2 regions of the Duganella kummerowiae genome follow, and region 1 is predicted to be linked to the other one. Evidence: riboswitches for the same ligand, from Rfam matches in the RefSeq annotation. Region 1 holds a riboswitch; the other holds the start of a gene.
The links. Region 1 has a riboswitch for cobalamin ahead of ACLB1G_RS15485 (MotA/TolQ/ExbB proton channel family protein). Riboswitches for the same ligand answer to the same signal wherever they lie in the genome.
Positions count from the first base shown of each region.

Region 2: another riboswitch for cobalamin. It lies ahead of ACLB1G_RS27560 (TonB-dependent receptor domain-containing protein); the one in region 1 lies ahead of ACLB1G_RS15485 (MotA/TolQ/ExbB proton channel family protein).

Region 1 is NZ_JBKFEH010000010.1:400,891-415,356, reverse strand. Features, by position in the region: gene ACLB1G_RS15510 (glutathione S-transferase) at 1-532, opposite strand, end outside; gene ACLB1G_RS15505 (sulfite exporter TauE/SafE family protein) at 696-1,460, shown strand; gene ACLB1G_RS15500 (TonB-dependent receptor) at 1,461-3,494, opposite strand; gene ACLB1G_RS15495 (cobaltochelatase subunit CobN) at 3,491-7,540, opposite strand; gene ACLB1G_RS15490 (DUF2149 domain-containing protein) at 7,527-7,862, opposite strand; gene ACLB1G_RS15485 (MotA/TolQ/ExbB proton channel family protein) at 7,867-8,433, opposite strand; cobalamin riboswitch at 8,595-8,808, opposite strand; gene cueR (Cu(I)-responsive transcriptional regulator) at 8,803-9,216, opposite strand; gene ACLB1G_RS15475 (heavy metal translocating P-type ATPase) at 9,213-11,462, opposite strand; gene ACLB1G_RS15470 (MBL fold metallo-hydrolase) at 11,653-12,549, shown strand; gene ACLB1G_RS15465 (hypothetical protein) at 12,570-13,202, opposite strand; gene ACLB1G_RS15460 (inorganic phosphate transporter) at 13,345-14,358, opposite strand; gene ACLB1G_RS15455 (DUF47 domain-containing protein) at 14,389-14,466, opposite strand, start outside.
Region 2 is NZ_JBKFEH010000030.1:5,539-20,004, reverse strand. Features, by position in the region: gene ACLB1G_RS27570 (adenosylcobinamide-GDP ribazoletransferase) at 1-618, shown strand, start outside; gene cobC (alpha-ribazole phosphatase family protein) at 618-1,151, shown strand; cobalamin riboswitch at 1,155-1,374, shown strand; gene ACLB1G_RS27560 (TonB-dependent receptor domain-containing protein) at 1,442-3,292, shown strand; gene ACLB1G_RS27555 (FecCD family ABC transporter permease) at 3,352-4,377, shown strand; gene ACLB1G_RS27550 (ABC transporter ATP-binding protein) at 4,377-5,150, shown strand; gene cobO (cob(I)yrinic acid a,c-diamide adenosyltransferase) at 5,147-5,767, shown strand; gene ACLB1G_RS27540 (cobyrinic acid a,c-diamide synthase CobB) at 5,761-7,062, shown strand; gene cobU (bifunctional adenosylcobinamide kinase/adenosylcobinamide-phosphate guanylyltransferase) at 7,059-7,616, shown strand; gene cbiB (adenosylcobinamide-phosphate synthase CbiB) at 7,610-8,581, shown strand; gene cobD (threonine-phosphate decarboxylase CobD) at 8,574-9,554, shown strand; gene ACLB1G_RS27520 (cobalamin-binding protein) at 9,551-10,432, shown strand; gene ACLB1G_RS27515 (cobyric acid synthase) at 10,434-11,894, shown strand; gene bluB (5,6-dimethylbenzimidazole synthase) at 11,891-12,547, shown strand; gene ACLB1G_RS27505 (alkaline phosphatase D family protein) at 12,544-14,322, opposite strand.

The DNA of each region.
Region 1 (14,466 bases):
GGAACAGCGACAAATCCACGTACGACAGCCGCGAGCCCAGCATGTAGCCGCCGCGCCCCGGATTGGCCTGCAGCACGCGCTCGAAATAGTCGAGGAATTTGGGGATGCGCTGTTCGCGGAATTCCCGGGCACGCGCCCTGGCTTCCTTCTTCTGGTCCTCGTAATACAGGCCGATCGAAATCGGGTGATGGGTGTCGTGCGCCTCGTTGACGATGTCGGCAATGGTCAGCTGCAGCTGGTTGGCCCACAGCCTGCCTGCTTGCGCGCGCGGCGCCAGGCCATGGTGGGCGCCGATGAACATCAGGATGTTGGCGGTCTGGCCTATCAGCAGGCCGCCCGCGCGCAGCACCGGCGGCGCGAACGATGGCGTATCCTCCTTATCCGCATCCAGGCTGTCCATCAGCGCCGGCATGCCCTGCTTGCGGCGCGCCACGTCCACGTAGGGCACGCCCGCTTCTTCCAGCGCCAGGCGCACGAATTCGCCGCGTCCCTGCAGGCCGGGCCAGTAATAGAGTTGGTATGGAGTCGTCATGCCGGCATGCTAGCACCGCCGCGCCGCGTGCGACGCACGGCACTGCAGGCGGCAAAATACAAGCGCTGATTACGCTGGACGAAGCCGGTGCGGCCCGGAGAAACCGGCTGATGATTGCCATCTGGCTATAATAACCCGCCCTCCATCCTCTATCTTCGACCACATGGCCATCCCCGCCCCGCTGGACCTGCACATCGTGCTGCTGATTGCCGCCGCAGGCCTGGTGGCCGGGATACAGAACGCGCTGGCGGGAGGCGGCTCCTTCCTCACCTTCCCCACCCTGCTGCTGGCCGGCCTCGATCCCCTGGCCGCCAACATGACCTCCACCATCGCCATGTTCCCCAGCCAGGCCACGGCCGCCATGGCCGGGCGCAAGCTGGCCGGCGACGTCGGCCCCCTCAGCTTCGGACAGATGGTCGGCATCAGCCTGGCGGGCGGCGTGGCGGGCGCGCTGCTGCTGCTGGTCACGCCGCCCAGCTTCTTTGCCCGGCTGGTGCCGTGGCTGATCCTGTTCGCCACCATCGTGTTCGCGTGGGGCAGCTTCCGCAAGCAGCCGCTGCACACGGCGTCCGCCATGCCGCGCTGGCAGCTGGTGCTGGCGCAAGCCTGCATCTCCATCTACGGCGGCTACTTCGGCGGCGGCATCGGCTTTTTGATGCTGGCCGCGCTCACCATCGCCGGCCAGCAGGTGCGCACCGCCACCGCCACCAAGAACGTGCTGGCGGCGGCCATGAACCTGGCCGCCACCGCGGTGTTCGCGCTGTCGCCGCTGGTCAGCTGGCCGGCCGCGCTGGCGCTGTGCCTGGGCGGGATCGTGGGCGGCTTGTGCGGCGGCTGGCTGATGCACCGCCTGCCCGAAAGGCTGATGCGCGTGGTGGTGGTGCTGATCGGCGCCACGCTCACGGTGTGGATGTTCGCGCGCGCCTGATCAGAACACGGCGCGCAGCGTCAGGCGCACGGTGCGCGGCTCGACCGGGTGGTAGTGGATGTCATCCACGCCCTCGGCCAGTTCACCCGGCAGGCGCGAGGTGTAGTAGTAATCGACATCGCTGGCCTTGCGGTCGAACAGGTTGAAGGCGTCCAGGCCCAGCGACCAGCGGCGGTCGATGCGGTAGCCCAGGCGCGCATAGGCGATGGCGGTGCTGGCCGAGCGCCGGCTGTCATCCTCGACCAGTGGACGCGGGCCGAAGTAGCGCATCTGGAAGGCGCCCGACCATGGGCCGATATCGGTGATGGTGGCGCCGAACGAGGCCACCTTGCCGATCGCGCCGGGGATATGGTCGCCGGCCGTGTCATGCTCCGTGTAGTGGCTGCGCGAGTAAGCCAGGTCCAGGTCGAACAGCAGCCACGGACGGGCGATGTAGTGGTTATTCCACTCGATGCCGTAACGTTGGCTGCCCCGGCTGGCCGAGGTATCGCCCGCGTCGCCGGAAAACACCAGCTCCGAGGCCGACCGCAGCTTCCACAGCGCCATCGAGCTTTGCAGTCCCTGGATGAATTCAGTCCGCAATCCCACTTCGGCGCCGCGCGTCTTGACCAGCGGCGTGACCGGATCGACCGCCACCAGCTCGCGCGGCGCGATATGCACGGTGGTGCCGCGCGCATCATTGCTGTGGAAGCCCTCGCCGTAGTTGACAAACAATTCGGTCTGGTCCCACGGCCCCAGCACCAGCGACAGCTTGGGCGAGGTGATGGAGGCGCTCACCTTGCCGCTGTTCGCCGCCAGGTTGCTGCGCACGTCGAAGCGGTAGCGGTCATGGCGCAGCCCGGCCACGGAACGCAGCCAGCCGGTCCACTGCACCGTGTTCTCGGCATACAGTCCCAGGCTGCCTTCGTCCACGCGCGACTCGGAGATCGTGCCAGTGATTTGCTGCCTGACGGTGCTGTACAGCGCCAGCGGGGCTATATGGTCATGGCGTGCCTGTACACCGAGCTTGTTGCTGCCGCCCTGGTTGAACCAGGTCTTGCTGGCTTCAAAACCGGCCATGCGCCGCTTCTCGGTCTGGCGCGTCTGGTCGCCGTTGACCGGATCGTCGAGGAAGTAAGTGAAATTGTTGTACAGCGCGAGGCTGGACTGCACCAGGTAGGCGTTGGCCTGCAGCAGCGAGCCGGCGTCGCGCTTGCGCATTGCGGCGGACAGGCTGTAGCGGGAAGTGATGCCACCGTCGCTGTTGTCGATGGCGCCGTAGGGATTCAGTTCGCCGCTGTCCACCGCGCGCAGCGGAATCTGGTTGCTGGCGTGCCAGGCGCCCTGGTAGGCCATGCCGGTCACGCTGAACTGGTCGTCGCTGCCGCCCTGGCTGTAGCGCAGCACGCCGATGTTTTTGTGGAAGGCTTCCGGCAGCAGCCACGGGCCGTTGTTGTGCGCCGACTCCAGGCCAGCCACCAGGTTGCCCACACCCAGCGGCGTGGAAGCGGTCAGCACCGCGCGCCCATACTGGTGCTCACCCACCGTTAGGCTGGCGCTGCTGGCGGACAGCTTGTTGGCCAGGCCCATGCGCGCCGATCCGGCCGAGGCGAAATCGCCATCGTCGGCCTGGTACGGCCCCTTCCTGTAGCTGATGCGGTCGACCATCTCGGGGATCAGGAAATTCAGGTCGGTGTAGCCCTGGCCGTGCGCGTGGCTGCGCATATTGACCGGCATGCCATCGACATAGGTGGCAAAGTCGGTGCCGTGATCGAGGTTGAAGCCGCGCAGGAAGTACTGGTTGGCCTTGCCGTCGCCGCTGTGCTGGGTGACGATCACGCCAGGCACGAATTCCAGCAGCTCGCCGGGCCGCAACGCAGGACGGTTGGCGATCAGCGCGGACGTCACCACGCCCTGGCTTGCGGCGCCCGAGGTGCCGACGCCATTGTCGTAATGGCCCAGCACTTCGACCTTTTGCGGTTCCTCGTCGGGCGCGGCCAGCGAGAGTACCGGCACGGCGGCGGCCAGGGTGGCGGCGATAGCTTTGAGCTTCATAAGTAATCCTTCAGTTTGCGTAGCTTGTTGCGGCGGCTGGCGTAGCCCACGCCGACCAGGGCGCCGGCCAGCGCCAGCAGGGCCAGCGTGCCCACCGTTTTCTGCGCCGGCGTCAGGTTGGACAAGGTCTGCATCTCGAAGCCGCTGACCTTGGCGTCGGGGGCGTCGGCCTTGGGTTGCGGTTTTGCTGGCGCCGCTTTCGCCGGCGCGCTGGGCGGCGTGGGCGCAGGCCGCGCCCCGGCGCGCGCCTGCAGCTCCTGCAGCTGCTGCGCCACCTTGCCGGCCGCCTGGGCGGCGGCTTGCTGCGACGGCGCCGAGCCGCCGGCGCGGGCCGCGTTCACGGCGCCGTGCACCACTGCCGCGTTGGCGCCGAGATTGGGTGCGAACTGCGCCCCGGATGGCGGCGCGATCTTCAGCGTCTCGCGGCTGCAGGAATCGGCGCCGCAGGCCACGCCCGCTTCCCTGATGGCTTGCGCGTTCTGGCGCACCAGGTCGCGCCGCACCGCCTCGGCAGGCTTCCAGTAGCCGCGTTCGATGGCGCTCAGCATGCGGTCCGTGATGGCCTGGTAGGCGCGCAGGTTGCCGCTGGCCGCGATGCGTTCGCGCACCTTGAGGCCGTGGCGGTCCGCCACATAGGTCTCGTACATGCGCTGCCATTTGCCGGCGTCCACCACTTCCGGCACCGTGACCTGCCAGGCCCACAGGTAATCGACCACGCGGTTGACATAACGCGCACCGGAATAGCCTTCCTTGAGCATGCTGTCGGCCCAGCGCGGGTTCAGGTAGCGCGCCTGCATTTCCTGGCCCATGTACTGTTCCAGCGTCTTGTGGCCGGGGCGGCGCGGATTGGACAGGTCGCTCACCATCACCTCCGGCGTCTTGCCGTCCACGGCGCGCACCGCCATCGCGGTGCCGCCCAGGTATTGGAAGAAGTCGTCGTTGTCCAGGGTGGCGAACAGGTTGCTGGAGCGGCTGTGCAGGGCCACCTTGCTGCCGGACAGCGCCTGGCGGAACAGCTCGCGGCGCAGCGCCGGTGTGGCCTGATCATCGCCCCAGTAGCCGCCGCCAAATGGATGGCTCATGCGGTTGATGAACACCTCGGCCACTTCCTTTTCGTCCTGCCAGGCGTTGGTCAGCGGGATCAGCTTTTCGATCTGGGTGCCGTAGGCGCCGCTGGGCAGGCCGAAGATGCGCACCGACGCCATGCGCTGCGCTTCCTCGGCGCCGACCCCGCGCGCCTGCATGGCGGCGGCCACCTTGCGGCTGTGCTCCTGCAGCACGTTACCACCACCGCCGTCGGCGCTGTCGTCCTGTTTCTGCGCCAGCTGCACCGCCTGGTCCATCAGGGCCAGCACATTGCCGAACAGGTCGCGGAACAGGCCGGACGAAATCAAGGTGACGTCCACCCGCGGGCGGCCCAGCTGCTGGCGCGGGATGGCTACCACCCCGGTCACGCGGCCACGGTCGTCCCAGGTCGGACGCACGCCCAGCAGCGCCATGGCCTGCGCCTCCATGATGCCCTCGTGGCGCGAGGTCTCCACGCCCCACAAATTCATGCTCAATTTGTCGGGATACACGCCGTGGCGCTTGCGGTAATCCTCCACCAGCTGCTGCGCCAGCCTGGCGCCCGCTTCGTAGGTGGTCTTGCTGGGGATGCGCGCCGGGTCCAGGCCGAAGAAGTTGCGGCCGGTGGGCAGCGCGTCCGGATTGCGTACCAGGTCGGCGCTGGCGCCGGTCGGGATATAGCGGCCGGACAGGGCCTCCATCAAGCGCTGCAGCTCCAGCCCGGCGCTGCGCTCGATATCGGTTTCCAACTGGGCGATGCGGCGCTGCTTTTGCTCCGCCGTCGCGCTGTCGTCCATGCTGACCACGGCGCGCGCGGTGGCGTTGCGCTGCTGCGGCGCGGGCGCCACGCCAAAGGTGTGCAGGCCGAACGGGGTCAGCTTGCTGCCGGTGTCGTCCAGATATTCCTCCAGCGCTTCCATGTCGGCTTCGGACTTCAGTTCCTTCTTCTTCATGTCCTTGAGCACCCCGGCCTTCGCCGCCAGGCGGTTGATGGCCAGCAGGTGGCTGCGCGCCAGCAGAGGGCTTTTTTGCTCGGCCACGCGGTAGTCGTTCAGCAGCGCGCCCAGTTCGCGCAGGTCCGGATTCAGGCCGGCCACGTCGAACGGCGGCGTCAGGTGGTCGACGATGACGGCCATGCCGCGCCGCTTGGCCTGTATGCCCTCGCCCACGTCGTCCATCACGTAGGGATAGATGTTGGGCATGGCGCCGATCAGGGCTTCGGTGGGATCGGCCCCGGACAGGCCGGCCTCTTTCCCGGTCAGCCATTCCTGGGTGCCGTGGGTGCCGATGTGCATGACGGCGTCGGCATGGTAGGCGCGCTGCAGCCACAGGTAGAAGGCGATGTACTCGTGGCTGGGCGGCATGCTCACTTCATTGTGCAGCTTTTCCAGGTTCTGCTCCCAGGCGCGGCCCGGCTGCGGCGCCATCAGCACATTGCCGTAGCGGCGCGCCGGGTAGACGAAGTACGGTACGCCCTGGGCGTCGCGCCACAGCACCGGCGCTTTTTCCGGCTTGCCCCAGGACTGCTCGATGGACGAGCGCAGCGCCTGCGGCAGGGCGGCGTACCATTGCTGGTAGTCGGACAGCGGTACCAGCAGCGCCTGTCCGCTCTCGGCCAGGTGCTTGAGGCCCGCCATGTAGTCGCCCCTGGCCTTGCCCGGGTAATTGCCCCACTGCTGGATGGCGCCCTGCAATTCCAGCGCTTCGGCCGGCAGCGCGTCGCCGGTGGCATAGCCTTCCTGCTTCAGGCGCTGGACGATCTGCCACAGGCTGTCCGGCAGCACGTTCAGGTATGCCGCGCCTATGGTTTCCGAGCCGTGCGGATAATTAAAGTAGATCATGGCGATGCGCTTGTCGGCATTGGCCTTGTGGCGCAGCGCCATCCAGGCATCGACGCGCCGGGCCAGGCGTTCGATGCGCTCGGCAATCGGCGTTTCCTCTACATAGGCCAGGCCGGTCTGGGCGTCGGACACGCGTTCGCGGCTGGCCACCACGGTGGGCTGTATCAGGCCCGCCACCTCGGCGCCGGCCAGTTGCCAGGTGCGCTCGATCAGGTCCAGGCCGACCTTGGAGTCCTGCCACTGCTGGACGCTTTGCTGGCTGAGCGTGATGGCGTTGATGGCCGGGACGCCGATCTGGTCCAGCAGCTTGCCGGTGCCGGCGGTGCCACCCACCTTCATGCCCAGCGCGACGATCAGCTCCACCCGGCTCTTTCCACTTTCATCGAGCAGGTAGCGCAGCGGCACCTCGTAGGGATAGCCGAACACCGGCAGCACGTTGTAGCCGCCCGCCTCCAGCCGCTGCACGATGGCGGCCAGCGGCAGGGTCTGTCCGGCCACCAAACTGGCCCGGTAGAACGGCACCGCGATCCACGGCGCGCCCGGCTTGTGCCGGGCATAGCCGCGCACATAGTCGTCGTAGCTGGAGACGGTGCGGTTGGCCGCCACGTCGTACAGGCCGGCCTCCGGCATGGCGTGCACCGCGCCTACTTCCAGCGTGCCGCCCAGGCTGTTGCGCAGCAGGTAGCGCAGCAGATTGCCCATGTTCTCGATGCCGCCCTCGCGCGCATAGGCCTGGATCTGCGGCTCATCGCGCACGCCCTGTTCGAGCAGGCTGTCGTCGATGGCGCCGCCCACGGCAAACACCGGCCGTTTCGCTTTCCGCAGCGCCAGCAGCTCGGCGGCAATGCCGGTCATGGCCTGGCGGCCCTTGGCGTTGATGACGGCGACGTCGGCGCCGGTCAGCGCCGCGCGGTCGGCCGGCGACAGGCCGTTGACGGGAATGATGCGCACCGCCACATGCATGGCTTGCAATTCCGCCTGCAGGCCGCGCACGGCCAGCACGGCCGGCCGCGATTCCACGTCGCCCAGCATCAGCGCCACCGTGCGCGTCGCCGGCGCCGCGTGCAGGCGGCTGGCCAGGCACAGCGCAGCTATCAGCAAGACCAGCAGGGCCTGGGCCCACAGCTTATTCCGGTACATAGACCACCTTCCCGTCCGGCAGTTGATAGGCGGTGCCCAGGCGCTTGCCGGAGCCCGACAAGGGCTTATCGCTGACGCGGCTCACCTTGATCTCGGCGCCCTTCTTGGTCAGCACCTCGACATGGCCGTCGGCGCTTTTCTTGGCGATGGTGACTTCGGAGTTGGGGTCCAGCAAGTCCATCATGTTCCAGGCCGAGAACAGGGCCAGCATCATGGCCACGATGAAGACGATGCTGGCGTCGAACAGGTTGGCGACGCCGGCCAGCGGATCGTCTCCTTGTTCGCCCTGGCGGCTGTAGCGGTGGCGGTTCAGGTAGCGCATGCCCTTATCCTTTCGAGGCCAGCAGGGTTTCGGCGGCGTAGGCGATCTCGGTCAGGTCGCTGCGCAGCCAGTGTTCGCGCACCAGCGCCAGCACATACGCGCACACGCTGCAGGCCAGGCCGACCACGGTGGCGGTGAAGGCGGTGGTCATGCTCTCGGCCATCCTGGGCAGGTTGCCCTGGGCCAGGCCGGCCAGAGAGATGCCCATCGGGATCAGGGTGCCCATCAGGCCCAGCGCCGGGCCGACACGCACCACGAAGCGCACCTTGTCCAGGCGGCGCATGCCGGCGCTGTCGGCGTGCTGCACCACGCGCTCCAGGCGTGCGTCCAGGCCGGGCTGGCCGTCCTGTTCGGCCAGCGCGTTGTGCATGTCCTTGCGCGCGGCGGCCACCAGCACGCGCACGCCGCGCCAGCGCTCCAGCGCCTCGGCGCCGAAGATGCCGAGGCAGACCAGCATGTGCAGCACCAGCAGCGCGATGCCCAGCAGGACCGGCAGGTACAGGATGGTGGAGATGGAATACAGCAGCGTCTCGATCGAGCGCACGGCCGCGTCGGCGGTGAGGTTCAGCATGGAATGATCCCGGAAGTGAAGGACGCGCGCAGGCAAGCGGCGCGTGCGCCAGGCACGGCCGCCTCACGGCAAAGCCGGCAGGCGCAAGATTTCGTCATTGAGTGAGGTCCAGCAGTAGCAACCCGGCTCACCTCCCCGTGAGCTGGCTGATCGGAAGCGCGGGCGCTTCCACCTGTCTGGCCGGTATCCGGGCTGGCAAGTCGAACCGGTTGACCTTCCCATGCTTGCGCACAGTGGTGTAACGAACCGGCTAGTCGCGGGGCGACGCTTGCTTACCGTTGCGGGGGCAGCGCAGGTTGGCCTAGTCGGCTTCCTGCTTCCCGTTTAACTGCGCATCCGGGCGGATGCGCGGGCACCAAACGGGCGCCATTATACGTGCTTATCGTGATCCGGCGGGGATTCGGCCAGGCTTTGGAGGATGGGGCAGTCGGGGCGGCCGTCGCCGTGGCAGCAATGGGCCAGGGCTTGCAGGGTGTCGCGCATCTCGGTCAGTTCGGCGATGCGCTGGTTGAGTTCTTCGACGTGCTGCAGCGCGATGCCCTTGACGTCGGCACTGGCGCGCTCCTGGTCCTGCCACAGCGACAGCAGGTTGCGGATCTGCTCCAGCGAGAAGCCCAGGCTGCGGGCGCGCTTGACGAAGCGCAGCGTGTGCAGCTCGTTTTCGCCGTACAGGCGGTAGCCGGCCTCGCTGCGCCGTCCGGGCGGGATCAGCTGGATGCTCTCGTAGTAACGTATCATCTTGGCGGAGACGCCGGATGCGGTGGCGGCTTGTCCGATGTTCATCTGTCCTCCTTGCCGGTGGCGGGACGCCAGCGGCGCAGCAGCAGGGCATTGCTGATCACGCTGACGGAACTGAGCGCCATGGCGGCGCCGGCCACCATGGGATTGAGCAGGCCGAGGGCCGCCAGCGGGATGCCCACCAGGTTGTAGATGAAGGCCCAGAACAGGTTCTGGCGTATCTTGGCGTAGCTGCGGCGCGAGATATCGATGGCGGCCGCCACCAGGGCCGGATCGCCGCGCATCAGGGTAATGCCGGCCGCATGCATGGCGACGTCGGTGCCGCTGGACATGGCGACGCCGACATCGGCGGCGGCCAGCGCGGGCGCGTCGTTGATGCCGTCGCCCACCATGGCGACGCGCTCGCCGTCCTGCCTGAGCGCGGCCACGCGGGCGGCCTTGTCAGCGGGGAGCATGTTGGCCACCACCTGGTCCATGCCGAGCGCGGCGCCCACGGCGGCGGCGCTGCCGGCGTTGTCACCGGTCAGCAGCACGGTGCGGATGTGCCGCGTGCGCAGGGCCTGCACGGCGGCCCGCGCCTGCGGCTTGAGGCGGTCGCCGAAGGCCAGCAGGCCCAGAAGCTGCGGCGGCTGCTCGGCCGCCAGCCAGGAGATGGTCAGGCCCTGCGCTTCCAGCTCGGCGGCGCGGGCCGACAGCGGCGCCGTATCCACGCCCTGCTCCGCCATCAGGCGCGTGCTGCCCAGGACCAGGCGCCGCCCGTCCACCAGCGCACCCACGCCCCGCCCCGGCAGCGCCTTCACCTCACTGGCAACGGGCGCCGCGTCTTGAGCCGCAGGCGCAACAGGCGTGCCCTCAGCGGCGGATGGCGCCGCGCGCGTTGCGGCTTCCAGCACCGCGCGCGCCAGCGCGTGTTCACTGCCGCGCTGGATGGCGGCGGCCAGCTGCAGCAGGCGCTGCTCGCCGATTCCGGCCGGGACCAGCGCGGCCAGCGAGGGCTTGCCCTCGGTCAGCGTGCCGGTCTTGTCGAACACCACGGTGGTGACGCGGTGCGCCAGTTCCAGCGCCTCCGCGTCCTTGATCAATATCCCGTGGCGCGCCGCCACCCCGGTGCCGGCCATGATGGCGGCCGGCGTCGCCAGCCCCAGTGCGCACGGGCAGGCGATCACCAGCACCGCCACCGCATTGATGATGGCGCGCTCGGCGTCGCCGGACACCAGCCACCAGCCGCCCAGGGTCAGCAGCGCCAGCACCAGCACCACCGGTACGAACACGGCGCTGACCTTGTCCACCAGCTGCTGCACCGGCGCCTTGGCCGCCTGCGCATCCTCCACCAGGCGGATGATGCGCGCCAGCGTGCTTTCGGCGCCGACCGCACTCACCCGTACCAGCAGCTGCCCTTCGCCGTTGATGGCGCCGCCCGTCACCCTGCCGCCGGGCTGGCGCGCCACCGGCAGGCTCTCGCCGGTGATCAGCGATTCATCCACATGGCTGGCGCCCTCCTCGATCACGCCATCGGTGGCGATGCGCTCGCCGGGCCGCACCACCACCAGCTCGCCCACGCGCACCTGGGCCAGCGCCACATCCACATCCAGCCCGGCGCGGCGCACCCGGGCCGTGTCCGGCCGCAGCGCCTGCAGGGCGCGAATGGCGGACGCGGTCTGGCGCTTGGCGCGCGCCTCCAGCCACTTGCCCAGCAGGACCAGGGTGATGACCACCGCCGACGCCTCGAAGTACAGGTGCGGCATGGCCCCGCCCCGCGCCAGCAGCTGCCACAGGCTCAGGCCATAGGCGGCGCTGGTGCCCAGCGCCACCAGCAGGTCCATATTGCCGCTGAGGTCCAGCGCAGCCTTCCAGCCGGCCCGGTAGAACCGCGCTCCCAGCCAGAACTGCACCGGCGTCGCCAGCAGCAGCTGCAGCCAGCCGTCCAGCATCCAGTGCACGCCGGCCAGCTCCAGCAGCATGGGCGCCAGCAGCGGCAGCGACAGCAGCGCGGCCAGCAGCACCGCCTTCCCGCCGCTGCCGGCAGCTTCGGCATCCGGCCTGGCCTCAGGCGGGGCTGGCAGGCTGGCCTGGTAACCCGCCTTCTCCACCGCCTGCGCGACGGCCGCGAAATCCAGCGGCCCGGACGACTCCAGCCTGGCCTGCTCGGTAGCCAGGTTGACGCTGACCTGTTCCACGCCCGGGACCCTGGCCAGCACGCGCTCGACCCGCCGCACGCAGGAGGCGCAGGTCATGCCGGCGATCTTGACCGACAGGGTGTTGGAGGGATGGGTAACGGTATTCTGGCTCATGGCGGTATCCGGCTGGCTATCATGACCAGCGTAGCATCAACCCTCCCATGATGGGAAGGTCAAGCTTTTTTCCGGGCCTGAGCGGCGTCAGTATTTGCCTGACTTGGCCACCCGGGGGCGATAAAAGCAGCTATGATCTGGCGATACCGACAATAAACACCCTCAGTATGGCAAACACCGAGGCGAGAGCATGAAATTCATTTTTTGGGGAGTGCGCGGTTCCATCCCGTCGCCCGGCCCGCGCACCGCGCGCTACGGCGGCAATACCACCTGCATCGAAGTCCGCACGGACGACAACACCCTTATCGTGCTCGACGGCGGCACCGGCATCTTTTCGCTGGCACAGTCGCTGGTGCAGTCGCCGGTGCGCCCGATTGAAGCGAATATCTTCATCACCCATAGCCATTGGGACCACATCCACGGCCTGCCCTTTTTCAGCCCGCTGTTCATGCGCGGCAGCCGGGTGCGCCTGCATGGCGTGACCGATCCCGACACCGGCCACGGCATCGAGCACGTGATGGGCGTGCAGTTGCAAAACAGTTATTTCCCCGTCAGCGAAACCCAGATGGCCGCCACCATCGAATACCGCACCGTGGCCGTGGGCGAAAGCCTGGAAGTCGGCGACGCCGTGGTGCGCAACGTGGTGATGAGCCATCCCGTGATCGACCTGGGCTACCGCATCGACTGCAACGGCAAGTCCCTGTTCTTCACCGGCGACCACGAACCGCACTACAACCCGCACGCTCCCGGCCATCCCGAATACCAGGCTTGCGAGGAATGGATACGGGCCGAGCGCGACGCCATCGACAACATGGCGCGCGGCGTGGACGCCCTGATCGTCGACTGCTCCTACACCCGCGAAGAATACCCGTCCAAGATAGGCTGGGGCCACGGCACCTTCGATTCCGCCTTCGAGATGGCGCTACGCACGGGCGCCAAGGCCCTGTACTGCACCCACCACGAACCGACCCGCAGCGACGACGAGCTGGAAGCCGCGTTTGCGGATGTGATGGCGCGCTATGCGGACCGCCTGGGCGGCCTGAAAGTGGTGCTGGCCTACGAGGGCATGGAAGTCAGGCTGGGCTAGCTGCGGCGATGGCGCGGACTCTAGGCCGCCAGCAAGTGGCGGGTGGAGCTGGACAGCATGGCCAGGTAAGGACCGGCGGGCGGCTGGCCCGGCGCCGGACGGCGGCGGCCGTGCGGCACGCTGCGGTCGATATTGTGGCGGCGCGAGATGCGGCGCCGCGACACGGCCGGCTGTTCGTAGGGATCGGCCGGCTCCGTGCGGCGCTCGGCCAGCATGCGCAGCTGGGCCAGGCCGGCCTCCAGCGCAAATTCGCGGCCCTGCAGCAAGGCGTCCACCAGTTGGGTCGCCAGCGACAGCGCGGCGCCGGCCAGGATGGCGGAACTGAACGGCAGCACCAGGCGGTAGCGGCCCTCGCTGCGCGGCAGCACGCCGATGAAGCCCACCATCTGCTCACGGCTGGCCAGGCGCTGCAGTTCCATGGCGGCTTGCTGGACCACGCCGGCCAGGTAGGGAATCTCATCCTCGCCCAGCGTATTGACCAGCACGCGCTGGCGCTCCAGGCCCGGCAGCGCCGCATGCAGGCGCGCTTCGAAGGCGGCGCGCTGTTCGGCGCAGAGCTCGCGGTCGGCATCCAGTTCCAGGATGGCCAGCAGGCAGGGTTTGTTGGCGTAGCGGTTGTGTTCTTGCAGGTAGCGGTGATCTATGATTCTCATGATGCGGCTTTCTTTAATATCAGGCCACATTATGGGATGCACACCGAAGCTTGCCCATCGGCGACGGGCGGGCGTCACTGTAAGACCCGGCTTACACTCGCTTAGCTGGAAATTAAAAAGGGAGCCGCGGCTCCCTTGTTGCTTACATGATGTGATGCCCTATCCACCAGGCGATGGCCGCCACGAAGGCGGACGCCGGGATGGTGAAGATCCAGGCCCACACGATATTGCCCGCGACACCCCAGCGCACGGCCGACATCTTCTGGGCCGAGCCGACGCCGACGATGGCGCCGGTGATGGTGTGGGTGGTCGATACCGGCACGCCCAGCGCGGTGGCCGTGAACAGCGTGATGGCGCCGCCGGTCTCGGCGCAGAAGCCGCCCACGGGTTTGAGCTTGGTGATCTTCTGGCCCATGGTTTTCACGATGCGCCAGCCGCCGAACAGGGTGCCGAACGAGATCGCCGTGTAGCAGGAGATGATCACCCACAGCGGCGGCATGGTGTCGGTGGCGCTGGAATAGCCGGCCGCGATCAGCAGCATCCAGATGATGCCTATGGTTTTCTGGGCGTCGTTGCCGCCGTGGCCCAGGCTGTAGGAGGCGGCCGAGAACAGCTGCAGGCGGCGGAACCATTTGTCCACGCGGCGCGGCGTAGAGCGCACGAAAATCCACGACACCAGCAGCATCATCAGCGAACCGAAGATGAAGCCCAGCAGCGGCGACAGCACGATGAACAGCACGGTCTTGAGCAGGCCGGCCGAGATCAGGGCGCCGGTGCCGCTCTTGGCCACGGCCGACCCCACCAGGCCGCCGATCAGGGCGTGCGAGGACGAGGATGGAATGCCGTAGTACCAGGTGAAGATGTTCCAGACGATGGCGCCCACCAGGGCCCCGAAAATCACGTACTGGTCCACCACGGACGGATCGATGGTGCCCTTGCCCACGGTGGCGGCCACGGTCAGCTGGTGGAACACGAAAATGGCGACGAAGTTGAACAGGGCGGCCATGGCCACCGCCGTTTGCGGCTTGAGCACGCCGGTCGAAACCACGGTGGCGATCGCGTTGGCCGCATCGTGGAAGCCGTTCATGAAGTCGAATATCAGCGCCAGGGCCACGAGCAGCCCCAGGGCGTACAGACTGATGGTCAGAGTGTGCATGTAAAATTATTCTCGCTGTCGGTCTGACGATCAGGCGTTTTCGACGATGATGCCTTCGATGATGTTGGCCACGTCTTCGCAGCGGTCGGTCACCGTTTCCAGGATTTC
Region 2 (14,466 bases), on a different contig from region 1:
GGCGTGTATACGCTCGCGATACGGCTGTTCCCTGCGCCGGTGGCGGTGCTGCTGTCCACTGCCGCCGGCATTTACGCCACCGGCGCCTTCCACGAAGACGGCTTTGCCGACGTGTGCGACGGCTTCGGCGGCGGCATGACGCCGGAGCGGGTGCTGGACATCATGAAGGATTCGCGCATAGGCGCCTACGGCGCCATCGGCATCGTGCTGCTGCTCATGCTCAAATGCGCTACCCTGGCGCAGCTGTCGCCCGCCACCGTGATTGCCGCGCTGTTCGTGGCGCACCCGCTCTCGCGCCTGATGGCAACCGCCCTGATCTGGCGCCTGGACTACGCGCGCGCCGAAGGCAAGGCCAAGCCATTGGCGCAGAAGATGAGTGGCGCCGAATTTTCCATTGCCGCGCTCAGCGCCCTGCTGCCGGCGCTGGCGGCTGGCTGGATTGGGTGGCTGCCGTGGTGCGGCATCGCCGCCGGCGCACTGGCGGCGGCGATGGCGGCGACCTGGCTGGCCCGTAAATTCGTGGCCCGCATCCAGGGCTATACCGGCGACTGCCTGGGCGCCGTGCAGCAGGTCACGGAAGTGGTGTTCTACCTGGGCGTGCTGGCGGCCTGGTTCTGATGCGCATCGTCCTGGTCCGCCATCCGCAGCCCGAGGTAGCGCCCGGCATTTGCTACGGGCGCACCGACCTGCCGGTGGCGGCCGGGCTGCTGCAAGCAAGCGCCGCGCAACTGCGCCCTTGGCTGCAGCAGGACACAGTGCTGCATACCAGCCCGCTGCGCCGCTGCGCGGAGCTCGCCGCCCTGCTCTCCCCCGAGCCGCTGGCCGACCCGCGCCTGATGGAAATGGACTTCGGCGCCTGGGAGATGCGCGCCTGGGACCACATCCCGCGCGCCGAGATCGACGCCTGGGCCGCCGACCTGGTGCATTACCGCCCTGGCGGCGGCGAGAGCGTGGTCCAAATGGCGCAGCGCGTGGCGGAGTTTTACGCCGATCTCCAGCGCCAGCAGCAGGACGCCCTGCTCATCTGCCACGCCGGCGCCATGCGCCTGCTGGCGGCCCGCCACGCCGGCCTGCCCCCGCCCGACATGGCGCTGCAGGCGGCGCAAACACCACACAAAATCGCCTACGGCCAGACACTGATACTCGACTAGACCGTATAATGTCGGGGTTTTGGTGCTCGCGCCGCCGCCCGGTGGCGCAGTTAAACGGGAAACACGAAGCCCTCACCGGCCAGCGTGTGCTGCCCCCGCAACGGTCAACAAGCGCCGCGTGACATCGCGGCAAACCGCCTCCCACAACCACTGTGCTACCGCATGGGAAGGTTACGGCGGTCCCCTTGCCAGCCCGGATACCGGCCAAATCAGGTGGAAGCGCGCAAGCGCTTTCTGTTCAATCTGGCCCACGGGGACGTCGGCCGGTTGCAATTAACCAGACTCACATCATGACTTTACGCATTTCCCGTCCAGCGGCCCTGACGTCGCTGGCGATGGCCATGGCCGCCGCACATCCATTTGCCGCAGCCGATACCGGTTCGTCCACCGTGACCGTGACCGCCACCCGCGCACCGCAAGCGGCCAGCGAGATCATCAGCGACACCCTCAGCATCGGCCCCGAGCAGATCGCCGCCTCCGGCGCCGGCTCCATCGTCGACTTGCTGCAGCGCCAGCGCGGCATCGAGATCGCCCGCAACGGCGGCCCGGGCACCAGCTCCAGCGTCTACATCCGTGGAGCCAATTCGAACCAGACCGTGGTGCTGGTCGATGGCGTGCGCATCGGCTCCTCGACCACTGGCGCCGCCAACTGGTCGGCCATTCCGCTGACCGCCATCGACCACATTGAAATCGCCTACGGCCCGCTCAGCACCCTGTACGGCGCCGATGCCGTCGGCGGCGTGGTGCAGATCTTCACCAAAAAGGGCAAGGGCGCACCCAGCGTGACCGCCTTCGCCGGCTACGGCAGCGATAAAACCCGCGAAGCCGACGCCAGCGTGTCCGGCGCCACCGGCGGCGAACACGCCTTCAGCTACAGCATCAGCGCCGGCAAGGAAAAATCGGACGGCTTCTCTTCCACCCGCAGCGGCACCAGCAGCTACAACGCCGACCGCGACGGCTATGACCGCGACAATGCCGCCGGCGCCTTCAGCCTGCAGGTGGCGCCGGGCCAGGAGCTGGGCGCGCTGTTCATGTACAGCAAGCTGGAATCGCAGTACGACAGCGGCGCCTCGGCCTACGACACCCACAGCGAACAGAAACTGGAAACCGGCTCGGTCTACACCCGCAACCGCATCCTGTCCAACTGGACCAGCCTGCTGCAGGTATCGCAGTCGCGCGACGAGGGTGAGAACTACACCAGCGCCCTCGCTGCCGGCTACACGCGCATCAACACCCGCCAGACCTACTATACCTGGCAGAACGATATCGCCATCGGCGCCGACCTGCTGCAGCTGCTGTACGAGCACCGCAAGGAAAGCGTGGACACCAACGGCTCGCAAGCCCTGAACCGCGACCGCAGCACCAACTCCTTTGCCGCCGCCTACAGCGCGCGCCGTGGCAACCACCTGCTGAACGCCAGCGCACGCCGCGACAACTCGGTGTACGGCTCGAAAAATACCGGCTCGCTGGGCTACGGCTACAGCTTCAGCCAGCAGCTGCGCGCCAGCGCCAGCTACGGCACCAGCTTCCGCGCGCCGACCTACAATGAGCTGTACTACCCCGGCTACGGCCTGGAAACCAACAAGCCGGAACAGGGCCGCAACGCGGAACTCGGCCTGCGCTATGACGACGGCAAGAACGCCCTGAGCGCCAGCTACTACCACAACCGCCTGACCGACATGCTGGTCTCGGTCACCCCTTGCCCGGGCGGTGGCGGCAGCTGCGCCTACAACGTCAACCACGCCCTGCTGGAAGGCCTGACCCTGGCCGGCAGCAGCAAGCTGGGCGCCTTTGGCCTGAGCGGCAGCATCGACCTGCAGGATCCCAAGGACGAGACCACCGGCAAGCGCCTGGGGCGCCGCGCCAAACAGCATGGCAACGTCGCACTGGATTACGCCATCGGCGCGCTCAAGGCCGGCGCCGAGCTGGAATTGTCGGGCGACCGCTACGACGATGCCGCCAACAAGAACCGCCTGGGCGGCTATGGCCTGGTGAACCTGTACGCCACCTACCAGATCACGCCCGACTGGTCGGCGCTGGTGCGCTGGAATAACATCGCCGACAAGCGCTACGAGCTGGCGCGCTACTACAACACCGCCGGCTCCAAGGTGTTCGCCGGCATCCGCTACGGCTACAAGTAATGGTGTACCCTGCCGGACGAGCGACCGCCGTCCGGCGGTTTCAATGATGAAGGCTGTGCATGCATACCTTTTCCCGTAAGCTGAGGCGCCGCGCCACCCTGACCCTGGGCGGCCTGCTGCTGCTGGCCGCCGCCAGCCTGCTGTTCTCGGGCATGACGGGCTCGGTGTCCATCCCGCTGTCCGACCTGCCCGGCGCGCTGGACCAGCTGCTGCTCGGCCGCGCCACCGACAGCCTGGCCGCCACCCTGCTCGACCTGCGCGTGAACCGCGCCCTGACCGCCTTCGTCACCGGCGCCGCGCTGTCGCTGGCCGGCGTGATGATGCAAGCCTTGCTGCGCAACCCGCTGGCCGATCCCTATGTGCTGGGCATCTCGGCCGGCGCCGCGGTCGGCGCCCTGGCCGCGCTGCTGTTCATGTGCGCGGCCTGGATGGTGGACGCGGCGGCGTTCGGCGGCGCGGTGGCGGTATCCATGATGCTGTATTTGCTGGCGCGGCGCGACCTGCGCGGCGGCACGGCGGCCGAAGGCGGCACCGCCCAGCTGCTGCTGACCGGCGTGGTGCTGTCCACCGGCTGCATGGCCCTGATCACGCTGATGCTGTCGATCGCGCCCGAGAGCCGGTTGCGCAGCATGGTGTTCTGGATGATAGGCGACCTGTCCGGATCGCCGCTGCGCTGGCTGCCGTGGACCATGCTGGCCGTCGGCCTGGCCTACGCGCTGCGCAACGCGCGCGCCATGAACGTGATGGCGCTGCATGCGGAAGCCGCCGCCACCCTGGGCATACGCGTGGGCGCCCTGCGCAAGGGGCTGTTCTTCATTTCCGGCCTGCTCACCGCCAGCGCCGTGACCACGGCCGGCAGCATAGGCTTCGTCGGCCTGATCATGCCGCACGCCTGCCGCTACGCCGTCGGCCCCGACCACCGGGTGCTGATCCCGGCCGCCACCCTGGGCGGCGGCACCTTTTTGCTGCTGGCCGACACCCTGGCCCGCACCGCCATCGCACCGCAGCAGCTGCCGGTGGGCGTGGTGACGGCGCTGATCGGCTCCCCGGTGTTCCTGTACCAATTGCACCGGCTGCGCAAATGATGCTCTCCACCCACCAACTCACGCTGCGCATGGGCGCGCGCCTGCTGGTCGGCAAGCTGGACTGGCAGGTCGAAGCAGGCCAGTGCTGGAGCATCATAGGCCGCAACGGCGCCGGCAAGAGCACCCTGATGCGCACCCTGGCCGGCCTGCGTCCGGCCGACCAGGGCGAAGTGCGGCTGCAGGGCCGCGCCTTGTCCGCCTGGCCGCTGGCCGAACTGGCGCGCCAGCGCGCCTTCCTGGCGCAAAGCCGCAGCGACGCCTTCGCCTACACGGTCATCGAGACCGTGCTGACGGCGCGCCATCCCTATCATGACAACCGCTACTGGGAAGGCAGCGACGACCACGCGGCCGCCATCCGCGCGCTGGAAGCAATGGAGGTGGCCGACCTGGCCGAACGCGATGTGCGCACCCTGTCCGGCGGCGAACGCCAGCGCGTCGCCATTGCCGCCCTGCTGGCACAGGACACCCCGCTGCTGCTGCTGGACGAGCCGGCCAATGCACTGGACCTCGCGCACCAGGTGTCGGTGATGTCGCTGCTGGCGAAACTGTGCCGGCAGCAGGGCCGCACCGCCGTCATGATAGGCCACGACCTGACCCTGGCGCACGGCGTCTCCAGCCACGCCCTGCTGCTGAAAGGCGACGGCCAGTGGCTGGCCGGCCCGGTGGACCAGGTGATGCAGGCGCCCATCCTGGGCGACTTCCTGGGCCACCCCATCGACATCATCGAACACGGCGCACGCCGTATCTTCATTCCATCCGAGGACACCGCATGAGCGAACAACACGACGACACCGGCATCAATGAACGCCACCGCGCCCGCATGGAGCGCAAGAAAGCCATCATCGACGCCAAGATCAAGGCCGCCGACAAGCAGATCGGCATCATCATCGTCAACACCGGCAACGGCAAGGGCAAGAGCTCCAGCGGCTTCGGCATGGCAATCCGCGCCATGGGCCACGGCATGAAGGTGGGCGTGGTCCAGTTCATCAAGGGCGCCATGTCCACCGGCGAGGAACTGTTCCTGCGCCGCTTCCCGGAGGAAGTCAGCTTCCACGCCATGGGCGAGGGCTACACCTGGGAGACCCAGGACCGCGAACGCGATATCGCCAAGGCGCGCCTGGCCTGGGAACAGGCCAAGGCATTCCTGCGCGATCCGCAGTACGGCCTGGTGCTGCTCGATGAGCTGAACATCGCCCTGAAATACCGCTACCTGGACGTGGATACCGTGATAGCCGACCTGCTGGACCGGCCCGAGATGCAGCACGTGGTCATCACCGGCCGCGGTGCGCCGCAGGAGCTGATCGATGTGGCCGACACCGTCACCGAAATGGCGGTAGTCAAGCATGCATTCAAGGCCGGCATAGGCGCGCAGGCGGGCACGGAATGGTAAGCAGCGCCAAGGTCGTGCTGGTGGCGGCCGCCGCTTCTGGCCAGGGCAAGACCACGGTGACGGCCGCGCTGGCGCGCAAGCTGGTGCGCCAGGGCTTGCGCGTGCGTGTGTTCAAGTGCGGCCCGGACTTCATCGACCCCATGGTGCTGGAACGCGCCAGCGGCGCGCCGGTCGGTTCGCTGGACTTGTGGATGGTGGGCGAAGATCCGTGCCGGCGCCAGCTGGCGCAAGCCGCCGCCGAGGCGGACGCCATCCTGGTGGAAGGCGTGATGGGCCTGTACGACGGCACGCCGTCCAGCGCCGACCTCGCCAACACCTTCGGCATCCCGGTGCTGGCGGTGATCGACGCCTCGGCCATGGCGCAGACGGCCGGCGCCCTGGTGCATGGCCTGCGCGACTATGGCCCGGTGCGCATGGCCGGCGTGATCGCCAACCGCGTCGCCAGCGCCAACCACGCAAACATGGTCGCCGCTTCACTGCGCGGCATACCACTGTTCGCCACGCTGCCGCGCCAGGCGCGCTCGCTGCCGGAGCGCCACCTGGGGCTGGTGCTGCCGGGCGAGGTGCAGGACATCGACACGCTGCTGGATGAGCTGGCGGACCAGCTGGAATTCGACCAGGCAGCCTGGGATGCGCTGCCGGCTGCCGCCATCGCCACACCACCGCAGGCCAGCGCCGTTACATCTCTACTGGCTGGAAAAACCATCGCGATCGCGCGCGATGCCGCCTTCATGTTCATTTACCCGGCCAACCTGGCCACGCTGCGCGAACTGGGCGCCACGCTGGCGTGGTTCTCGCCGCTGGCCGACGAGGCCATCCCCGCCGGGGCGGACGCCCTGTACCTGCCCGGCGGCTACCCGGAACTGCATGCGCACACGCTGTCGAACGCCGCAAACTGGCGGGCATCGGTGCGCGCCGCCCACGCCGCCGGGCTGCCTATCTACGCCGAATGCGGCGGCATGATGGCGCTGGCCACCACGCTGACCGACCAGTCCGGGGCCAGCCATGCCATGGCCGGCGTGCTGCCCGGCGCGGTGGCCATGCAGCAGCGCCTGGCCGGCCTGGGACCGCAGGCGCTGCAGCGGCCGCAGGGCGAGCTGCGCGGCCATACCTTCCATTACTCCAGGCTGGAGACGCCGCTGGCGCCGCACACGCACACCGTCAAGCACTCCACCGGCGCCCAGGGCGAGGCGGTGTACCGCCACGGCTCGCTGACGGCGTCCTACTTCCACGCCTACTTCCCCTCGAATCCGGCCGCCACGGCGGCGCTGTTCCTGCGGGGCGCCCAACCATGAGCCGCACCCTGATACTGGGCGGTTCGCGCAGCGGCAAGAGTGCCCACGCCGAACAGCTGGCCGGCGCCAGCGGCAAGGAAGTAATCTACATCGCCACCGCCCACGCGGGCGACGGCGAGATGGCGGGCCGCATCGCCCATCACCGCCAGCAGCGTCCCGCGCACTGGACCACGGTGGAGGAACCGGTGGCGCTGGGCGCCACGCTGCGCCACTGGGCCGCGCCCCACCGCGTGCTGCTGGTCGACTGCCTGACCCTGTGGCTGACCAATTTGCTGTTCAGCGAACAGGCCGACTACCCGGACGTGGGCCAGATCCCGCTGCCGCCCGCCTTCCAGCGCGAACGCGCCGACTTCCTGGCGGCGCTGCAGGATTGCGCCGATGACGTCATTTTGGTGTCCAACGAAGTCGGCCTGGGCATCGTGCCCTACGGCGCCATCTCGCGCTGCTTTGCCGACGAAGCCGGACGCCTGAACCAGGCCGCCGCCGCCCTGTGCGAAAATGCTCGCTTCATTGCCGCCGGTTTGCCGCTGGTGCTGAAAGGGGCGCCATGCTGACCGGCCTGTCCTTTCCCGCGCTGGCGCTGCTGATGGTGGCCGGCGTCGCGCTGGACCTGCTGCTGGGCGAGGCGCGCCGCTGGCATCCGCTGGCCGGCTTCGGCAACCTGGCCTCGGCGCTGGAACGGCGCCTGAACCGGGGACAGGCCAGGTTCTGGCGCGGTGTGCTGGCCTGGCTGCTGGCGGTAGCGCCGTTGACCGCCTGCGCCTGGCTGCTGTGCCAGATCAACGGCATGGCCGCGCTGGCGCTCCACGCCGTGCTGCTGTACTTCTGCCTCGGCCTGCGCAGCCTGCGCGAGCACAACCTGCCGATCGCGCGGGCGCTGGCGCGCGGCGACCTGGCGCAGGCGCGCCTGCTGACCGCCCGCATCGTCAGCCGCGATACCGGGAACGCCAGCGAGAACGACCTGACCAAGGCCAGCGCCGAATCGCTGCTGGAAAACGGCAACGACGCCGTATTCGGCACCCTGTTCTGGTTCATCGTGGCGGGCGGTCCGGGCGCCGTGCTGTTCCGGCTGGCGAACACCCTGGATGCCATGTGGGGCTACCGCACTCCACGCCTGCTGCAATTCGGCTGCTGCGCCGCTCGCATGGACGACGCCATGAATTACGTGCCGGCGCGCCTGACCGCCCTGTCCTACGTGCTGCTGGCGCCGGGCTGGCTGGCCAAGCGCCGCGCCTGGGCCTGCTGGCGCAGCCAGGCCGCTGCATGGAGCAGCCCGAACGGCGGCCCGGTGATGTCCAGCGGCGCCGGCGCGCTGGGCGTGCAGCTGGGCGGCCCGGCCGTGTACGACGGCAAACTGGAACAGCGCCCGCCGCTGGGCCTGGGCCAGCCGGCGCGCGGAACCGACATCGCGCGCGCCTGGCACCTGGTGCTGGCCACCACCGTGCTGTGGCTGATGTGCGCCTGCGCCGCCGCCGCAGTGCTGGTGCTGCCCGCACTGAGGGAGTACCTGCATGCTTGAACACGGCGGCAATCTGCGCGATGCGGCGCTCCATTTTGGCCGCGACGACTGGCTGGACCTGTCGACCGGCATCAACCCGCGCTGGTATCCGGCGCCGCAGGTCGCAGACAACGCCTGGCATCGCCTGCCCGAGCCCGATCCGGCGCTGGCGCGTGCCGCCGCAGCCTACTACGGCGCGCCGCTGATGCTGCCGGTGGCCGGCACCCAGGCCGCCATCCAGGCCCTGCCCCGGCTGCGCGCCCCCTCGCGCGTCACGGTATCCGCACCGTCGTACGCCGAGCACGCGCACCACTGGCAGGGGCACGGCCACACGCTCACACAATCCGACTACGGCCAGCTGGCTGCGGCCGTGCCGCACAGCGACGTGGTGGTGGTGGTCAACCCCAACAACCCGACCGGCGCCACGATACCGGCAGCGCAGCTGCTGGACTGGGCCGCGCAGCTGGCCGCACGCGGCGGCTGGCTGGTGGTGGATGAAGCCTTTGGCGACACCGCCCAGCACAACAGCGTGGCGGCCCACAGCCGCCAGCCCGGCCTGATCGTGCTGCGCTCGGTCGGAAAATTCTTCGGGCTGGCCGGCATACGGCTGGGTTTTGTCGCCGCCCACCAGGACCTGCTGCGCCAGCTGGAGGACTTGTTGGGACCGTGGACGATCAGCGGCCCGGCCCAGCAGATCGCCCTGGCCGCCCTGGCCGACAGCGCCTGGCAGCACAGCACGCGCACGCAACTGGCCGCCAGCGGCGAACGGCTGCGCGCCCTGCTGGCGCAGCACGGCATACAGTCCGGCGGCACCGCCCTGTTCCAGTGGTGGCCGGAACCGCAAGCGGAAGCCTGCTGGCGCCATATGGCCGAACGCGGCATCTGGGTACGATTATTCAAACACGCGGCGCGCGGCATCCGCCTCGGCCTGCCGCCCGACGAAGCAGGCTGGCTGCGCCTGCAACTAGCACTCAAGGAATGGAGCCAACGATGAAACTCGCGCATGCAATCACCACCCTGGCCCTCTGCGCCGCCAGCCTGCAGGCCCACGCGGCCATCACCGTGCGCGATGACGATGGCAATACCGTCACCCTGCAAAAGCCGGCCCAGCGCGTGATCGCCATGTCGCCGCACGCCACCGAACTGCTGTTCGCGGCCGGCGGCGCGGACAAGATCGTGGGCGCCGTCACCTACAGCGACTATCCGGAAGCGGCCAAGAAAATCCCGCGCGTGGGCGACAACCGCCAGATCGACATGGAGCGCGTGATCGCCATGAAGCCGGACCTGATCGTGATCTGGATGCACGGCAGCTTCGAGCGCCAGATCGACGGCCTGCGCAAGCTGGGCGTGCCGCTGTACCACAGCGAACCGCAAAAGCTGAACGAGATCCCGGACAGCATCGAGCGCCTGGGCCAGCTGATGGGCACCGAACCGGCCGCCCGGGCCGCCGCCGCCGACTTGCGCCAGAAATTCGACGGCCTGGCCAGGCAGTACGCCAACCGGCCGCCGGTGCGCATGTTCTACCAGGTGTGGGACAAGCCGCTGTACACCCTGAACGGCGCCCACATCGTCAGCGACGCGATCCGCCTGTGCGGCGGCGTCAACATCTTCGCCGACCTGAAAGTGACGGCGCCGGTGGTCAGCATCGAAGCCGTGCTGCAGGCCGATCCCGAAGCCATCTTCGGCACCGCGGAAAAGAACTACGGCGGCGTCAGTCTGTGGCGCCAATACACCAATATGCGCGCGGTACGCGCCGACAACCTGTTCACCCTGGACGGCGAACTGCTGAACCGCGCCGGCCCGCGCATGGCGCAGGGCGCCGCCCTGCTGTGCGAGAAACTGGAACTGGCGCGCCAGCGCCGCAAGAACTGAGATGAACTTCCCCTATCCCACCCTGATGGTGCAGGGCACCACCTCGGACGCCGGCAAGAGCACCGTGGTGGCGGCCCTGTGCCGCCTGCTCCGCAACGCGGGCGTGCGCGTCGCGCCCTTCAAGCCGCAGAACATGGCGCTCAACAGCGCCGTCACCGAGGATGGCGGCGAAATCGGCCGCGCCCAGGCGCTGCAGGCCATCGCGGCCGGGCTGGCGCCGCACACCGACATGAACCCGGTATTGCTCAAGCCCTCGAGCGACACCGGCGCCCAGGTCATCATCCACGGCCGCGCCCGCGCCGAAATGAATGCGCGCGACTACCACCAGTACAAGACCGTCGCCATGCAAGCCGTGCTGGAATCGCACCAGCGCCTGCGCGCGCAGTACGACTGCGTGCTGGTGGAAGGCGCTGGCAGCCCGGCCGAGATCAACCTGCGCGAGCGCGACATCGCCAACATGGGCTTTGCCGAGGCGGTCGACTGCCCGGTCATCATCGTGGCCGACATCGACCGGGGCGGCGTGTTCGCCCACCTGGTCGGCACCCTGTCCTGCCTGTCCGACAGCGAACGGGCGCGGGTCAAGGGCTTCGTCATCAACCGCTTCCGCGGCGACATCAAGCTGCTGGAACCGGGACTGGAATGGCTGGAGCGGCAGACCGGCAAGCCGGTGCTGGCCGTGCTGCCCTATGTGCACGGCCTGTTCCTCGATGCCGAGGATGCCGTACAGGCGGTGCAGGCCGCGCGCGGCGCCTACCGCGTGGTGGTGCCCAGCCTGCCCCGCATGAGCAACCACACCGATTTCGACGCACTGCGCGCCCATCCCGACGTCGACCTGCGCTTCGTGCGCCAGGGCGAACCGGTGCCGGCGGCGGACCTCATCATCGTCCCCGGCAGCAAGAACACGCGCGGTGACCTGGACTGGCTGCGCGCCCAGGGCTGGCCGGCCCACATCGCGCGCCACCTGCGCTACGGGGGCAAACTGCTGGGCATTTGCGGCGGCTTCCAGATGCTGGGCAAGGAGGTGAGCGACCCGCTGGGCATGGAAGGCCATGCCGGCTCCACGCCCGCCCTGGGCCTGCTGGACATGAGTACCGAAATGGCGGCCTACAAGCGCCTGGAACTGGTCAGCGGCACGTGCACCTTTGCCGACGCCAGCGTGAGCGGCTACGAGATCCACATGGGCCAATCACGCGGCCCCGCACTGTGGCGGCCCGCCTTCCTCATCGATGGCCGCAACGAGGGCGCGCTGTCGGAAGATGGCCAGATCATGGGCACCTATCTGCATGGCCTGTTCGACACGCCGGACGCCTGCGCCGCCGTGCTGCACTGGGCCGGCCTGCGCAGCGACAGCGTTGTCGATACCGCCCAGCTGCGCGACGCCAGCCTGGAACGCATTGCCGAGGCCACCCGGCCGCTGCTGGACGCGCTGCTGGCCCTGCCCACGGCGGAGGCGCCCCGGTGAGCAGCCCGCACGCCTATCCGCAGGCCGAGATCGACGGCGTGTACCGCGCCATCCGCGAACGGCGCGACGTGCGCCACTTCAAGCCGGGGCCGCTGGAAGCGGGACAGCTGGAGCGCTTTCTCACGGCCGCGCACAACGGTCCCAGCGTCGGCCTGATGCAGCCCTGGCGCTTCATCCGCATTACCGACGGCGGCCTGCGGCGCCGCATCCACGCCCACGTCAACGAGGAACGCCTGCTGACGGCGCAAGCCCTGGGCCAGCGCGCCGAGGACTTCATGCGCCTCAAGGTGGAAGGCATATTGCAGTGTGCGGAAGTGCTGGTGGTGGGCCTGATGGAACGCCGCGAGAACTATATCTTCGGCCGCCGCACCATGCCGGAAATGGACCTGGCCTCGGCTTCCTGCGCGCTGCAGAACTTCTGGCTGGCGGCGCGCGCCGAGGGCATAGGCGCGGGCTGGGTCTCGATGTTCGACCCGCAGCGCCTGCGCGAACTGTGCGGCATGCCGGAAGGCAGCCAGCCCATCGCCGTGCTGTGCGTGGGCCAGGTCGAGGAGTTCTATACCGCGCCCATGCTGGAACTGGAGCGCTGGGACAGCCGCCGCGCCATCGGCGAGATCCTGTTCGAGAACAGCTGGGGCCAGCAGCCCGCCTAAGCCGTGCCGCACTCGGTGATGCAGCGCTTGCCCGGTCCCGCCAGCGTGCGCAAGCTGCGCTCCGTGGCCGCCGTGAATTCGCGGCTGTGCACCGTGCTGACGAAGCGCCAGTCGCAGCGAACTTCCTCATGGCTGGCGGTGACGATCATGTAGCCGCGCTTGCTGGTCTGGGCATAGTACAGGGGTGCGATCAACTCCATCATCATGTTGGCCACGTCGTCGGGATCGCGGTCACGGTAGGCGCCTTCCATGCCGGGCGAGGTGACCGAGGCGGTGGCGAATTCGACGCCAATCTGGCGCCCTTCGGCGTCCAGCAGGTCGCTGGCCCAGGCATTGTGGGTGTCGCCGGCCAGCACCACCAGGTTCTTGCGGTGCTTGCGCATCATGCCGAACACCTGTTCACGGTCGTGCTGGTAGCCGTCCCAGGAATCCAGGTAGCAGGGCAGCGGGCGGGCCGCCAGCCAGGCCTGCTCATGCGGCTTCACGCAAGCGGGGTCCTTGGCGGCCCGGGTTTTCAGCGCCGCGAAATCGGTGCGGCTGCACTGGCCCATCACCACCGGCATCGGATGCTCCATGCGCGCCATCAGCACCTGCTGGCCCAGCACCTGCCAGCGGGCGTGCGACTTGCCGACCTGGTTTTCCAGCCAGGCCATCTGCTCCTGGCCCATCATCTGGCGCCGCTCGGAACACAGGTCGGCGCGGTACTTGGCTTCGTCGAAGTGCTTGTGCGCGTCGAAGTAGGAGGACAGCATGAGCTGCTGGTCGCGGCCGATCAGCCGCGTGTCCAGCATGTGCAGCGACAGCACGGCGCCGAAGTCGAAGGAACGGTAGATCCTGTCCGGCGCGGAAGGTTCGGGCAGGCGCAGCGGCATCCACTCGTGGTAGGCCGTCAGCGCCGCTTCCCGCCGCAGCGAGAACGGCCCATACAGGCTGCACTTGTGGTCGACCGCCCCGTCGCGCCAGGTGTCATCGGCAAATTCATGGTCGTCCCACACGGTGAGGAAGGGCATGGCGGCGTGCACCGCCTGCAGGTCCGGGTCGGAGCGGTATTGCGCATAGCGGCGGCGGTAATCGTCCAGGTGCAGCAGCACGCCGGCCGGTTCCGACAGGCGCCCCAGCTGGGCCGCGCGTTCGCAGGCATAGCCGTTGCGCTCATATTCGTAGATGTAGTCGCCGATGTGCAGGCCGGCGTCGATGCCGTCCTGGCGCGCCGCATCCGCGTACACGTTGAAGTAGCCGGCCGGATAGTTCGAGCAGGAGAACACCGCCAGCCGCACCTGGCGCACATCGCTGCGCGGCAGGGTCTTGGTGCGGCCCACGGCCGAGCGCACCTCGTTGACCGCGAACTGGTAGTAATAGACATGGCCCGGCAAGAGGCCGGCGGCGTCCGCCTTCACCGTATAGTCGCGCTGCGCCGAGGTGGCGACGCTGCCGGAGGCCACCACATTCTGCATGGCCTGGTCGGTGCACATGCGCCACTGGACGGCAATGTCCCGGGTATGATCGGCGCCGCGCGGGGTGACGCGGGTCCACAGGATCACCCGGTCCGCCAGCGGATCGCCACTGGCCACGCCGTGCAGGAAATCGGCGCCAGCCGCGTCGCCGGCGCCAGCCAGAGTGCTGCCGCAGCCCTGCAGCGACAGCGCTCCCGTGCCCAGCAGCATGGCCGAACCGACCTGGCGCATGAAGCCGCGCCGGCCCGGCTGGTTTTCAGGCCCGAACTCGGCCCCGGCTTCCGGTGCGGGCTGCGGCGGTAACAAGAACTGGCCATCCATGGCGACTCCCGTCGGCGTTGCGATGCCCGCAAGGTACGCTGTCCAGGTTACGCCACCATGACACGGCCTCCCTCCGTAGCGGGACGGACACGCCGGCGCTTTTATGTGACAATCGGTATCGGCTCCGGCGCCGACCAGACCACG